DNA from 2 places in the Fictibacillus iocasae genome. Region 2 is predicted to be linked to the other one. Evidence: a T-box and tRNA genes for the amino acid it is inferred to sense, from the RefSeq annotation. Region 2 holds a T-box; the other holds one or more tRNA genes.
What was found. A T-box is a leader RNA that pairs with one kind of tRNA and senses whether it is charged. The one in region 2 lies ahead of alaS (alanine--tRNA ligase), so its partner is inferred to be a tRNA-Ala.
Positions count from the first base shown of each region.

Region 1: it has a tRNA-Ala gene. The T-box ahead of alaS (alanine--tRNA ligase) is inferred to sense a tRNA for this amino acid. The anticodon was not compared.

Region 1 covers NZ_JBHTCP010000047.1:83,487-90,252, forward strand. Annotated here, with positions in the region: gene ACFQPF_RS14300 (CdaR family protein) at 1-513, opposite strand, end outside; gene cdaA (diadenylate cyclase CdaA) at 506-1,330, opposite strand; gene ACFQPF_RS14310 (zf-HC2 domain-containing protein) at 1,562-2,224, opposite strand; gene sigW (RNA polymerase sigma factor SigW) at 2,235-2,810, opposite strand; gene ACFQPF_RS14320 (Spo0E family sporulation regulatory protein-aspartic acid phosphatase) at 3,100-3,267, shown strand; gene rocF (arginase) at 3,302-4,201, opposite strand; gene ACFQPF_RS14330 (TerC family protein) at 4,313-5,074, opposite strand; tRNA gene ACFQPF_RS14335 (tRNA-Ala) at 5,613-5,688, opposite strand; tRNA gene ACFQPF_RS14340 (tRNA-Gly) at 5,693-5,766, opposite strand; tRNA gene ACFQPF_RS14345 (tRNA-Tyr) at 5,809-5,893, opposite strand; tRNA gene ACFQPF_RS14350 (tRNA-Thr) at 5,960-6,035, opposite strand; tRNA gene ACFQPF_RS14355 (tRNA-Val) at 6,041-6,116, opposite strand; tRNA gene ACFQPF_RS14360 (tRNA-Glu) at 6,134-6,208, opposite strand; tRNA gene ACFQPF_RS14365 (tRNA-Thr) at 6,213-6,288, opposite strand; tRNA gene ACFQPF_RS14370 (tRNA-Asn) at 6,291-6,365, opposite strand; rRNA gene rrf (5S ribosomal RNA) at 6,405-6,520, opposite strand; partial or broken rRNA gene ACFQPF_RS14380 (23S ribosomal RNA) at 6,670-6,766, opposite strand, start outside.
Region 2 covers NZ_JBHTCP010000046.1:49,636-56,401, reverse strand. Annotated here, with positions in the region: gene recD2 (SF1B family DNA helicase RecD2) at 1-2,275, shown strand, start outside; gene ACFQPF_RS13795 (hypothetical protein) at 2,311-2,745, shown strand; gene ACFQPF_RS13790 (hypothetical protein) at 2,758-2,961, shown strand; gene ACFQPF_RS13785 (DUF3918 family protein) at 2,980-3,150, shown strand; gene ACFQPF_RS13780 (AI-2E family transporter) at 3,252-4,337, shown strand; T-box leader at 4,363-4,576, shown strand; gene alaS (alanine--tRNA ligase) at 4,649-6,766, shown strand, end outside.

The DNA.
Region 1 (6,766 bases), on a different contig from region 2:
CCGCACCGTCTTCGGACTAAACTCAGCCTCACCAGGAGAATACCCTGACGGAAGCTTGCGAATGTTTTTTAAATCGATGTTAACAGGCACATCCTTCGTAACCTTCTTATGAAGCGTTACATTTACAGTCGACGGCTCTACACTCGCCGTCAGACCTTTAGGCACGTTCCGGATTTTCACCTTCACCTTCTTCGGACCCTCTGTTTCCTTTGTTAAATCAATGTATACCTCAAACTCACGATCAACCTTTGTCGTCTTTGTGATCAAACTAGCCGGACCGCTCAAGCGGACATCCACCGATGCCGGCATATCCGTCAGCACATACTTCTGCTGATCAAAATACGGAACGATGCTAATATCGTTAAGCGTCTCGCTCTTTTTAGAAGACATCGTCCAAAGCAGCTTGTTTGCCGTATCTTCTTCCGTTTCCATGCTCACACCCATGGCAAGCATTAACGCAAGCAAAAACGCAATGATCTTCACAAACCAGTTGGAGTTAAGAAGCTTATCCATTCTTCTTCCCCCTCCAATTCCAGCGAGATGAAGAAGACGTTCGATTCGATATAATCAACTCAGCCGTCAGCAGATTCTTCAGCGACTCTTCATCAAGATTACGGTATATCTCCCCGTTCTTCGTCAGCGAAATCGTCCCCGTCTCCTCCGACACTATAACCGTCACCGCATCCGTGACCTCACTCACCCCGATTGCCGCCCTATGACGCGTACCAAGCTCCTTAGAGATAAACGGACTCTCCGTAAGCGGCAAATAACAGCCCGCCGCGAAAATCTGACTCGCTTTAATAATCACAGCCCCATCATGCAAAGGAGTATTCGGAACAAATATATTCGTCAGCAGCTCCGACGTCAGCTTCGCATAAAGCGGAATGCCCGTCTCCACATAATCACTGAGCCCTGTCTCTCTCTCAATTGAAATAATGGCTCCAATACGACGCTTCGCCATATAACTCGTCGACTTGCAAATCGCCGCAATCGACTTTTCCATCTCTTCCTCTTCCGGCATACCCGCCCTTGAAAAGAAACGACCGCGCCCCAGCTGCTCAAGCGCACGCCTCAGCTCCGGCTGGAAAATGATAATAATGGCAAGCAAACCATATGTAATCGCCTTGTCCATCAGCCATTCTAGCGTCTTCAAGTTAAACGCACTAGACAGGAACCACACAAGTATAATCACCGTGATCCCTTTTAAAAGCTGAACCGCCTTCGTACCGCGAATCAGCATGATTAATTTATAGATGACATACGTCACCAAAAGAATATCAATTATTTGAGTTAAATAGCCGTAAATTTCTCCATCCTTGATTGCCAGCATGACAACCCTCCCTCTCGGGTAGTAGCAAAAATTAAATAATAACTGCTCTATTATAGCATAACCATAAAATGCAAACATCCATGGCACTATGCACATCAAAGCCGTACGAAAACAAAAATAAAATATACCTACCTCAAAAACCAAACAAGTCCAAAACCACATTAACTCCGAAGAACATGTTTGCTACCCTCCGTCCAAGAACCAAAACCATCCGAACAACCAAAACAACAACTAATTCCCCACAAAAAAAAGCCCCGGCTCATACCCGCGGCTTTCTGATTTGCTCGTTTCGTCTGCGCCTGGTGTAATGGATTTGAGCTTATACCATATCCATTCGACAACCGCGCCGATTTCTTTACTGTCACCCGTTACTTCACCTGCAGAAGCAAGATATTGATTGCCTTTTACGACCGTCACATCTCCTTCTACCTTGCCTTCTATCCGCACATCCGCGTTCTCGACGACGAGATCGCCTTTAATGACTTCACCTTTTGGAACGGTTACCGTCTTTTCTTTTTCGTTAATGACGAGGTTTCCTTCTCCTTCGATAACGGCCAAATCCTGCTGGTTAAACAGAGTCGTCACCGATGCTGCCATGAACAGCATGAACACAGCAGCTGCCGTCAGGAACGGATGCCTTTTCAGCCACGTTTGCAGGTGGAATTTTCTTTTCTGATAGGGCAATGAGCTCATCACCGCTGCGGTAAACCCAACCGGGGCATGCAGATCCGATGTTTCCAGCTCGTCTAATAGGAAGCTTACCGCCTCATACTCGGCTCGGCAAACAGCGCATTCACCTAAATGAGATTCAAACTGTTCCTGCTCCGATGCATCTGCATCGCCGTCCATCACTTTATTCATTAAGTTATCATAATATTCTTTTTCACAGCCCATACGTTTCACCTCATTTACTTACAGCCGTTTGCTGAAACACTTTCTTTAACGCTTCCCTGCCTCTGTGAATCCTCGTTTTAACCGTCGGAACGGGTATGTCCATCGCCTGGCTGATCTCTTCTAACGACATATCCTCCATATACTTTAAAAGAATGGCCGTCCTGTATTTCTCCGGAAGCTTCAGGATCTCAGCCTGCAGCTCCATGCGTTTCTCCGATTCCGTAATGGTCTCCTCAGGGAGGGGCTCCTTAGACGACAGCTGGCTGTACATGTTCGCACCGTCTGTCCCTGGAACTTCTGCATCAAGCGAGTAATCGGGTTTTTTCTTACGAAGGCGGTCAATACAAAGGTTGGTGGCAATGCGAAAAAGCCATGTCGAAAATTTGTACTCGCCATTATATTTTTCTATGTTCATGTATGCGCGTAAAAACGCTTCTTGTGCTAAATCCTCTGCTTCATGTCGGTTGCCTGTCATACGGTAGCACAGCTGAAAAATCTTATCCTTAAACAAGTCCACAATTCCTTCGTATGCGTCCCTGTCCCCGTTTTTGACCTGGCTGACCATGTTTGCTATAAGGGCGTCCATTTGTCCACCACACCTCGGCTTTACTCTACGAATTAACCTGTAAAAAGGTTTCAACTTACTTCATAACTTTTTTCCACAAACTATCACTTTTTGCTGCGAGGAATCTCGAGGGAGCTAAAAAGTATATGTATCCACTAAGGGCTGACTACATATAGGCGTCAGCCACGTTCTCTTTATTGTATCATTTTATTGAACGTAATTAAATTTGCATACAATTTTTTCAAATAGTGTTTTAATTTTCTAAAATCGGGAATAGTGGGACTAAAGACCAATAAAGGAGTTGTCTGTCTTGAACCGCGACCTTTTACTGATGGAAATTGAACACTCCCGAAAACAAATGAATGAATTGTCCAAACACCTGCCGCTTATTGCGGACGAGGTGGTTGAACTGTCTCAATATATTGACCGCCTTCTCAATGAATTTCATCAATTAAAAACAAAAAAACAGCTGCTTTAGCTCTTCAGCAGCTGTCTTTTTTATGACGAAAGTCTTATAGTAATTTTTCCCCAAACAGCGAGCCCATCAACGCAACCGCTACAGTGGCGGTTTTGTTTCGCTCATCAAGAATTGGATTCACCTCAACAAACTCTGCAGATGTGATGACGTTTGATTCGGCGAGCATCTCCATGGCCAAGTGGCTTTCGCGGTAGCTGATCCCGCCAAGAACCGGCGTTCCTACTCCTGGAGCATCATGCGGATCCAATCCATCCAAGTCCAGACTTAAATGGACACCATCACACGCTGACAAGTAGCTTAACGTCTCCTCCATCACACGTGCCATACCCAGCCTGTCGATCTCGTGCATCGTAAATACCTTGATGCCTTTTTCCTTAATCAGCTCACGTTCCCCATCATCCAATGAACGAGCACCAATTATTACTACATTTTCCGGCTTGATCTTTGGTGCGTACCCTGCGATATTAACGAGCTTTTCATGGCCGATGCCAAGGCTTGCAGCAAGCGGCATTCCATGGATGTTTCCGCTCGGCGAGGTATCAGCTGTATTCAAATCACCATGCGCATCGTACCAAATCACGCCCAAATTCTGATAATGTTCAGCCACGCCTGCAAGCGTTCCAATCGCAATGCTATGATCTCCGCCTAAAACAAGTGGAAAGCGCTTACTTTTAATCGTTTCAGAAACAGCGCGTGCTAGCTCAACACTTGCCTTCTCTACTTCTTGCAGGTTCTTTAAGTTATCATGGCCGGGTGAAGGATTGCTGTCGCGTCGGCCAATCTCAATGTCACCCATATCTGTCACTTCATATTGTAAATTTTCAAGGCGCTCAATCACACCAGCATAGCGAATGGCACTCGGTCCCATGTCGACACCTCGTCGGGTCTGACCTAAGTCCATCGGAACGCCAATTAACGTTATCTCTCTAGCCATTTCTTATAAGCCTCCCCTTCTATTGAAACAAACCTCCTCTTCATTGTAAGCGTACAGCATTTGATGGTTCAACTCTGCAAAACGCTGTATAGATATACTAAAAGCCAGGCATTATGCCGCCTGGCTTTTCTTTGCTTTAGAGAACACCCAACCGCCCACTGCAATTAAAATCAGGACAGTATAGAAAACAGCTTTCCACTCGAATGACTTGGCAAACCCTTCTGGGAGAAGAGCAAGCTCAGGGTGAGATAGGGTATAGACCGCTAATTTTACACCGACCCAGCCGACGATCAAGAACGCTGCGATTTCTAGACCTGGCCTTTCTTTCAAAAGCTTTACAAAATAGTTGGCCGCAAAACGCATAATTATAAGCCCCATCAGTCCTCCTGCAAAAATCACAAGAAACTTTCCGCCATCCAAACCCCCGATTTTCGGAAGCGGCGTATCTGGCAACGTCACCGCCAGCGCTACAGCAGCAAGAATTGAATCGACTGCGAATGCAATGTCTGCCAGCTCAACCTTAATAACAGTCGGCCAGAAGCCTGCTTTCTTTTTCTCCTCTTTTTCCTTCTTATCGTGTTTCTTTACGATCAGCTTTCTAAAAATGTGGTTGGCTGCAATAAATAACAAATACAAAGCTCCTATCGCCTGTACCTGCCATACGTTAACCAGAAACGAAATCGCGAAGAGCGAAGCAAACCGGAATACAAATGCTCCGGCAAGCCCGTAAAACAAAGCCTTCTTACGTTCCTCATCCGGCAGGTGTTTCACCATGATTGCCAGTACAAGAGCATTATCCGCCGCCAATAAACCTTCCAGTGCAATGAGCAATAGCAGCACCGATCCATACTCTGCCAAAATGGTAGCATCCATCAGTAACGCCTCCTATGATTGTTTTTGTATATAAAAAAACCTTCACCAGTCTGGTAAAGGTTTAGTGTGCGCATTTAATCCCTTTACCATAACAGTAAAGGTCTTGCTAACAGCACCGATTTCATTGCGGCTGCTGCCAACAAAGCCGAGAGCCTGCGCTCTGAAATGACGACTTTGCTGTAAAAGCTACTCCCCTTTAGGAGAAGTATTTTGTTACTACTATTGTATGATGGTTGTGTAAGATATGTCAAATATTTTGAGCACATCATGATAATTTCGAAAGAAATCAAAGAAGCCTTGATTTCCGTTACAGGCGCACGCTTTCCGCGGGGTGAGCGGTGAGCCCTTTTGTCGCTACGCGCCTTTAAAAGGTCTCACCTGTCTCACTCCCACACGCTGGAGTCGGCGCCTTTCACTACAATCAACCTAATCAATGAAGAATAACTTAATACGTGGATTATTTTTTAGTGCAAGAATTTTAAAAAGAAAGCAACAAAAAACCTTAAGCTTTTACACTTAAGGTTGTTATGTATGTATATGGTGGAGCTTAGCGGGATCGAACCGCTGACCTCCTGCGTGCAAGGCAGGCGCTCTCCCAGCTGAGCTAAAGCCCCATTTTGGAGCGGGTGATGAGAATCGAACTCACGACCAGAGCTTGGAAGGCTCTTGTTTTACCATTAAACTACACCCGCATATGGTTATTCTGTTCTTTTTCTTTTGATCTTATGTGAAAATGGTGGAGGGGGACGGATTCGAACCGCCGAACCCGGAGGGAGCGGATTTACAGTCCGCCGCGTTTAGCCACTTCGCTACCCCTCCACATGAAAAAAAGCATCATGTGCTTCGTTGTCCTACTTGCTATTTTATTTCGTTAGTAAGTAGAGATGGTGCCGGCTAGAGGACTTGAACCCCCAACCTACTGATTACAAGTCAGTTGCTCTACCAATTGAGCTAAACCGGCATAAATGGTGGAGGATGACGGGATCGAACCGCCGACCCCCTGCTTGTAAGGCAGGTGCTCTCCCAGCTGAGCTAATCCTCCGAATAAGTGATATAAAATGGTGACCCGTACGGGATTCGAACCCGTGTTACCGCCGTGAAAGGGCGGTGTCTTAACCGCTTGACCAACGGGCCAATATGGAGCTTCCAACCGGGCTCGAACCGGTGACCTCTTCCTTACCATGGAAGCACTCTACCTGCTGAGCTATGGAAGCAATGGCTCCACAGGCAGGACTCGAACCTGCGACCGATCGGTTAACAGCCGATAGCTCTACCACTGAGCTACTGTGGAACATTCAAAAAAGAAGCCACATTCAATGTTTTGAGTGTGGCCCAGCGACGTCCTACTCTTACAGGGGGAAACCCCCAACTACCATCGGCGCTGAAGAGCTTAACTTCCGTGTTCGGTATGGGAACGGGTGTGACCTCTTCGCCATCATCACTGGACCTATGTAATCTCAAAACCGTCTGTCATTTGTAGAAGACAAGATAAATCTTACTACGAAAATTCAGATTTTGCAAGAACTTTTTTTCAAAAAAATCTTGCAGCGAAAGATTGCTCTTTCAAAACTAGATATCGACGTTTCCAAACGTATAAGGATAAGCCCTCGACCGATTAGTATCTGTCAGCTCCACGTGTCGCCACGCTTCCACACCAGACCTATCAACCTCATCATCTCTAAGGGGTCTTAC
Region 2 (6,766 bases):
AAGCCGCTATATCAAAGGAACCTTCATCCACAACATTTACTATAACAGTGAAACACTGTATACGGTCGCGCGCATCCGCGTGCAAAAAACGAATGAGAATTATGATGAAAAAGAAGCCGTAATAACCGGACTTTTGCCTCCGCTTTCTCAAGACAGCCCGTATGTGTTTTTCGGGAAATTTAAAGAACATGCGAAATATGGAAAGCAGTACGAGATCACCCATTTTCGTAAAGAATACCCGAAAACAAAAGAAGGAGTCGTTCAATATTTATCGAGTGACTTGTTTAAAGGAATCGGGAAAAAGACAGCAGAGCAGATCGTGGATGTTTTAGGCAGCGACGCGATCGAAATTTTGCTTGAGAGGCCCGAAAGGTTGAGTGAAGTGCCGAAGCTGTCTGAAGATCAGGCAAAATCGCTTTATGCATCGCTTTTAGAGAACCAGGGTCTCGAACAGGTGATGGTACTTCTTCACCCTTATGGCATCGGCCCGCAGCTTTCATCGAAAATTTATCAAGCGTATAAAGAACAGGCTGTCCATGTGTTAAGACATGAGCCGTACCGGCTTATAGAGGATGTGGATGGCATCGGATTTCAGCGCGCCGATGAAATCGGGCGCGGACTCGGCATGGGCAATGACCATCCTGATCGTATTCAGGCAGCATGCTTGTTTGTTTTAAAAGAAATGGGGAACGATGCAGGTCATACGTACCTTCCGTCTGAAATGCTGCTTTCTGAAGTGAAAAAGCTTTTGGCTTCGGGAACTTCGACAGTGGATGAAATGACGATATTTCGTGAGCTCCAGAACATGTCAGAGGAACAAAAGCTGATGGTGATAGAAGAAAAAGTGTATCATCCTTCTCTTTATCACGCGGAAGTGAAGGTAGCCAGCAAAATCGCTCAGCTTGCATGTGATAAACAGTATGAAAAAGCGTTCAAGGAAGACGATTTTCAAGAAATATTGAAAGAAACCGAAAAAAGGCTAGGTATTACATACGCTCCGTCACAAAAACAAGCTGTACACACGGCGCTTCATTCATCGGTCATGATTCTGACTGGCGGTCCAGGTACGGGAAAGACGACTGTTATAAAGGGAATCGTTGAGATGTATGGCGAACTCCACGGTGTCAGTCTGGACCCGGCAGATTACAGGCAAGGAAAGCCGTATCCCATCCTCCTGGTTGCACCGACAGGACGCGCTGCAAAAAGGATGAAAGAATCGACGGGCATACCGGCTGTGACAATTCACCGTCTACTAGGATGGAAAGGGTCACATTTTGAAAAAAACGATGATGAGCCGATCGAAGGAAGACTGCTGATTATCGATGAAAGTTCGATGGTGGATATATGGCTTGCACATGCCCTGTTAAAGGCAGTGCCAAAAGGAATGCAGCTGCTGTTTGTCGGAGATGAAGATCAGCTGCCTTCCGTTGGGCCAGGGCAGGTGCTAAGAGATATTCTTTCTCTTGATTTTATTCCAAAAGTGACACTCGTAGATATTTACCGGCAGTCACAAGATTCATCCATCATCCAGCTGGCACATAGCATGAAGAACGGCCGTATTCCGCCTGATTTATTAGAACCCCAGAAAGATCGCAGATTTTTCAGGACAAATGCTGATCATGCGGTGGAAAGTGTCTTGCAAGTATGCAGAGGAGCCCTTAATAAAGGGTTTAAAGCGAAGGATGTTCAGGTGCTCGCACCAATGTACCGTGGGAATGCAGGAATTGACAGGCTGAACAAGGAGCTGCAGAACCTCTTTAATCCGGATAACGGAAAGAAAAGAAAAATTCAAAGCGGTGACAATGAGTACCGTACGGGTGACAAAGTGCTGCAGCTCGTCAACCAGCCGGAGGACCAAATATACAACGGTGATATGGGCGAGATTGTTGCCATCTTTTACGCAAAAGAAAATAAAGAAAAAGAAGATCAAGTCGTCATTGCTTTTGATGAGGTAGAAGTGACGTTTAAACGAAGTGAGTTTTCTCACTTTACACACGCTTATTGCTGTTCGATCCATAAATCGCAAGGCAGCGAATATCCAATTGTCGTCCTCCCTGTCCTGAAAAGCTATTACCGGATGCTTAAACGAAATTTGATCTATACGGCGATCACGAGGAGCAAGGAATATTTAATCCTTTGCGGAGAACAGGAAGCCTTTGAATGGGCTGTGACGAGAAGTGAAGATGAACGGAGATATTCGGGCTTAAGTGAAAGGCTCTTGACTGCATATATGGAAGAAGTGGAAAAGGTTTCTGTAATGAAAAAAAGCATATGAGTTACACTAAAAATGTTCGGAAAGGCGGGATGACTTTGCGGACATTTTCAGTTATAACAGGTTCGCGGTTCAAAGACAAAAACACGGGGTTATCCGTTATTGTGAAAGATGTTTTCTTTGACTGCAACGGAAAAGTCCACGGTTTTTTGGCGAAGCGCCATCAGTGGACCAGGTGCCGATTTTACCCAGCAGGCGGCTCTGATAGTGATACAGAGCAGCGATCCCACGACGCTGCAGTGAACCATTTATGGACAGTATGCCATAAGCCTAGACATGTACTTGGCCAGTCTGTTACGAATCAATTCGACCTGGATGCGTTAATCACTGATGTATATTTTACAGATGATCTGGACAGGATTGTAGCAGTTGAAACAACAGAAGGATTCTTCTCTGATATGCGGCACGGCCGAACAGCGCTTTATGAAAATGCGCCTTGTGAGATCAATGGAGAATCGTTCTTCGGCCAATAGGAGGAAAATGGCGTGGTCTGTCCAAACTGCAAGCGGAAGGATATTGGGAAAATCGGCGTGAATCAATATTATTGCTGGAACTGCTTTATTGAGCTTTCCATCCAAAAAGGAAAGCTTGCGCTCCATCAAGTAGAGGCAGATGGATCACTGACGTCTCTAGATGATTTGTTTGAAGAAAGTGATTTGGCCATTGATTTGGATGCAGAAGCTCAGTAAATAAAGGCGGTGAGACGAATGAACCGATCTTTTAATTCGCTGCTAGCATTAGGTATCGGTGCCGCAGCTTTTGCGATGAAAAAGAAGAAAAGCTCGAGCGGCATGGGTATGATGATGATGGCCGATGAAATGTGGCGGTCCAAGTCAATAAAGAAGATGCGAAAAAAAATCGCCAAAGCGATCTATTAAAGAAATAATGAGGTGGCCTGCTGTTATGGCAGGCCACCTTCATCTTGCCTGGCAGAATGATATTCTGTTATCTGCAAAAGCTAACCGTGAGAGGTGAGATTATGCAGAAAGAAAAATTGGCCAGATGGACATATTTTTTAATATTTTTGCTGCTGATATTATTATGCGGATACATGCTGATGAAGCTCTATCCCATTTACCGGCCTGTAGTCTTGGCTTTAAAAAATGTCCTCATTCCCTTTCTTCTTGCTGCTCTTATTACATACTTGCTTCATCCAGTCGTTGAAGCGCTGCACAAGAAAGGTCTCCCGCGATTTATTGCTATTCTTATCATATACCTCTTATTTTTTGGTGGAACAGGGTGGGCGCTTGTTGCTGGAATACCTCATGTGATACAGCAGTTGAAATCTTTGATGAGCAATATCCCGGAAATTGCGAGGCTGTATAAAAGTGTGTTAATTGAAGTGGACCACCATACATCACGGCTGCCATATGCCATGCATACCAAAATTGACGGGGCCATATCTAACATGGAAATAAAGGCACAATCTGCTCTGGCAGGAGCCATTCTTGCGGTGAGAACATTGCTGGACTACTTTTTTGTCTTTCTTGTGACCCCGTTTTTGGTCTTTTATTTTTTAAATGATTTTGAAAAGATGAGAAGAGGGCTCTGGTATATCACTCCAAAACGATGGAGAAGAGAAGGCGGTTCATTGCTTCATGATATCGATGTGTCACTTGGCGGGTATATTAGAGGGCAGGTGCTTGTTGGTGCGATATTGGGAGCTGCAGCTGCCACTGCCTTATGGATCATCGATATGCCATACCCGATTCTGCTCGGTCTGTTTATTGCCGTGACCGATGTTATCCCCTACTTCGGACCGATCATCGGGGCGATTCCTGTATTGTTCCTTGCCTTTACTGTGTCATGGAAAATGGTTTGGATCGCTGCTGCCATTATGCTGCTGCTCCAGTTTATTGAAGGAAACATACTCGGCCCGCTGATCGTCGGAAGAAACGTTCATATTCATCCTGCATTTATTATTTTCGCCTTACTCCTAGGCGGAGAACTGGGAGGAATCATCGGAATGATCGCAGCTGTTCCAGTCCTGGCGGTTGCAAAAGTAGTCATTCTTCATATAAGAGATTTTCGGTCACATCACCAAACCGTTGACAAGCTAAAATAAAACAACTTATACTTTAAAAGGATACATAAATTCGATGATGGAGATAAAGTAAGCCGTTTTATTTCATGCATAGAGAAAGCGCCCCAGGCTGAAAGGCGCTCTTGAAATAACGTCTGAAAGCTACTCCTGAGTGCAGCTAATACCTGCCGTCTGCCGCGTTAAGGCTAAATCAAGGTGACAGCTCATCATATGGCTGTAACCAGGGTGGTACCGCGTGAATGCTCTCTCTCGTCCCTGTTTTAGGGACGGGAGTTTTTTATTTTGCAGCTTTTTAAATACCATAAATCATTTAGGACAAAGGAGAAAGAATCATGAAAAATTTATCATCCGCTCAAGTCAGACAGCTATTCCTCGATTTCTTCGAGAAAAAAGGACATAACATTGAGCCGAGTGCTTCGCTCGTGCCTTATGAAGATCCATCTCTGCTTTGGATCAACAGCGGTGTGGCAACACTGAAAAAATATTTTGACGGACGTGTCATTCCGGAAAACCCCCGCATCACAAACGCACAAAAGTCGATCCGTACGAATGATATTGAAAATGTAGGAATCACGGCCCGCCATCACACGTTCTTCGAGATGCTCGGAAACTTTTCAATCGGAGATTACTTTAAGGAAGAAGCGATTCTTTGGGCATGGGAGTTCTTGACAAGCCCAGAATGGATTGGATTTGATCCTGATAAACTATCCGTTACCATTCATCCCGAAGATAACGAGGCTTTTGACATTTGGATGGAAAAAGTCGGATTGTCTGAGGAGCGAATCATCCGGCTAGAAGGGAACTTCTGGGATATTGGTGAAGGCCCAAGCGGACCAAACACGGAAATTTTCTACGACCGCGGTGAGTCCTATGGTAACGACCCGCAGGATCCAGAGCTGTACCCAGGCGGTGAGAACGAGCGCTACCTAGAAATTTGGAACCTCGTGTTCTCACAGTTCAACCATAATCCGGACGGCACGTACACACCGCTGCCGAAGAAAAACATTGATACAGGCATGGGGCTGGAACGTATGGTGTCCGTCATCCAGGATGCACGCACAAATTTTGACACAGACCTGTTCATGCCGATCATTCAAGCGACAGAAAAGCTTTCAGGAGCGGAATACGGAATGGATGGGGAAAAGGACACAGCGTTCAAAGTAATCGCTGACCATATCCGCACCGTTTCCTTTGCAGTAGGTGACAATGCACTGCCTTCGAACGAAGGACGAGGCTATATCCTTCGCAGACTGATTCGCCGTGCCATCCGTTTCGCGAAGAAAATTAACCTTCATCGTCCGTTCATGTACGAGCTCGTTCCCGTTGTGGCGGAGATCATGAGGGACTTCTATCCAGAAGTGACAGAAAAAGTGCCGTTCATTCAAAAAGTGGTGAAAAATGAAGAAGAGCGCTTCCATGAAACGATTAACGATGGACTTGCGATTTTAGAGGAAGTGATCGCTTCTGAACGAAAAAAGGGCAGCACGGTCATTTCAGGTGCAGATGCTTTTAAACTGTATGACACGTTCGGCTTCCCGATTGAACTTACAGAAGAGTACGCGCAAGAACACGAAATGACAGTTGACATCGACGGTTTCGGCAAAGAGATGGAAGCACAGCGTGAACGCGCTCGATCAGCGCGCCAGGATGTCGGGAGCATGCAGGTGCAAGCTGGCGTTCTAAGCGAAGTAACAGCCGTAAGTGAGTTTGTTGGATATGAGTCACTAACCTCACAAGGGGAAATCCTAGAAGTGTTCCAGAACGGCGAGAGGGCAGAAATGGTGCAAGAAGGCGACGAGGCGCAGATTATGTTAAGCCAGACACCTTTTTACGCAGAAAGCGGCGGCCAGATTGCAGACCAAGGAACGATATCAAACGAAAGCTTGACGCTGTTCGTTAAGGATGTACAAAAAGCGCCAAACGGCCAGAACCTTCACAGCGTGATCGTGAAAAAAGGCGTACTTGAAAAAGGTGCAGCTGTTTCATCAGAAGTTGACGCGAAAACAAGAGCTTCCGTAATCAAGAACCATACAGCAACTCATCTTCTTCACCAAGCATTGAAAGATGTTTTAGGCACCCACGTTAATCAGGCAGGATCGCTCGTGCAAGCAGGACGCCTGCGCTTTGATTTCTCACACTTCGGCTCGATCTCATCAGAAGAGCTAGAAGAGATCGAAACGATTGTAAACGAAAAAATCTGGCAGAACATCACGGTAGACAAGATGCTTAAGCCGATCGCTGAAGCCAAGGAAATGGGAGCGATGGCACTTTTCGGAGAGAAATACGGTGACATCGTGCGTGTGGTCAAAGTGGGAGATTACAGCCTGGAACTTTGCGGAGGATGCCACGTGAACAATACGGCTGAAATCGGCTTATTCAAGATTGTTGCAGAGTCTGGCATCGGTGCTGGAACACGCAGGATCGAAGCGGTAACAGGCCAAGGGGCATAC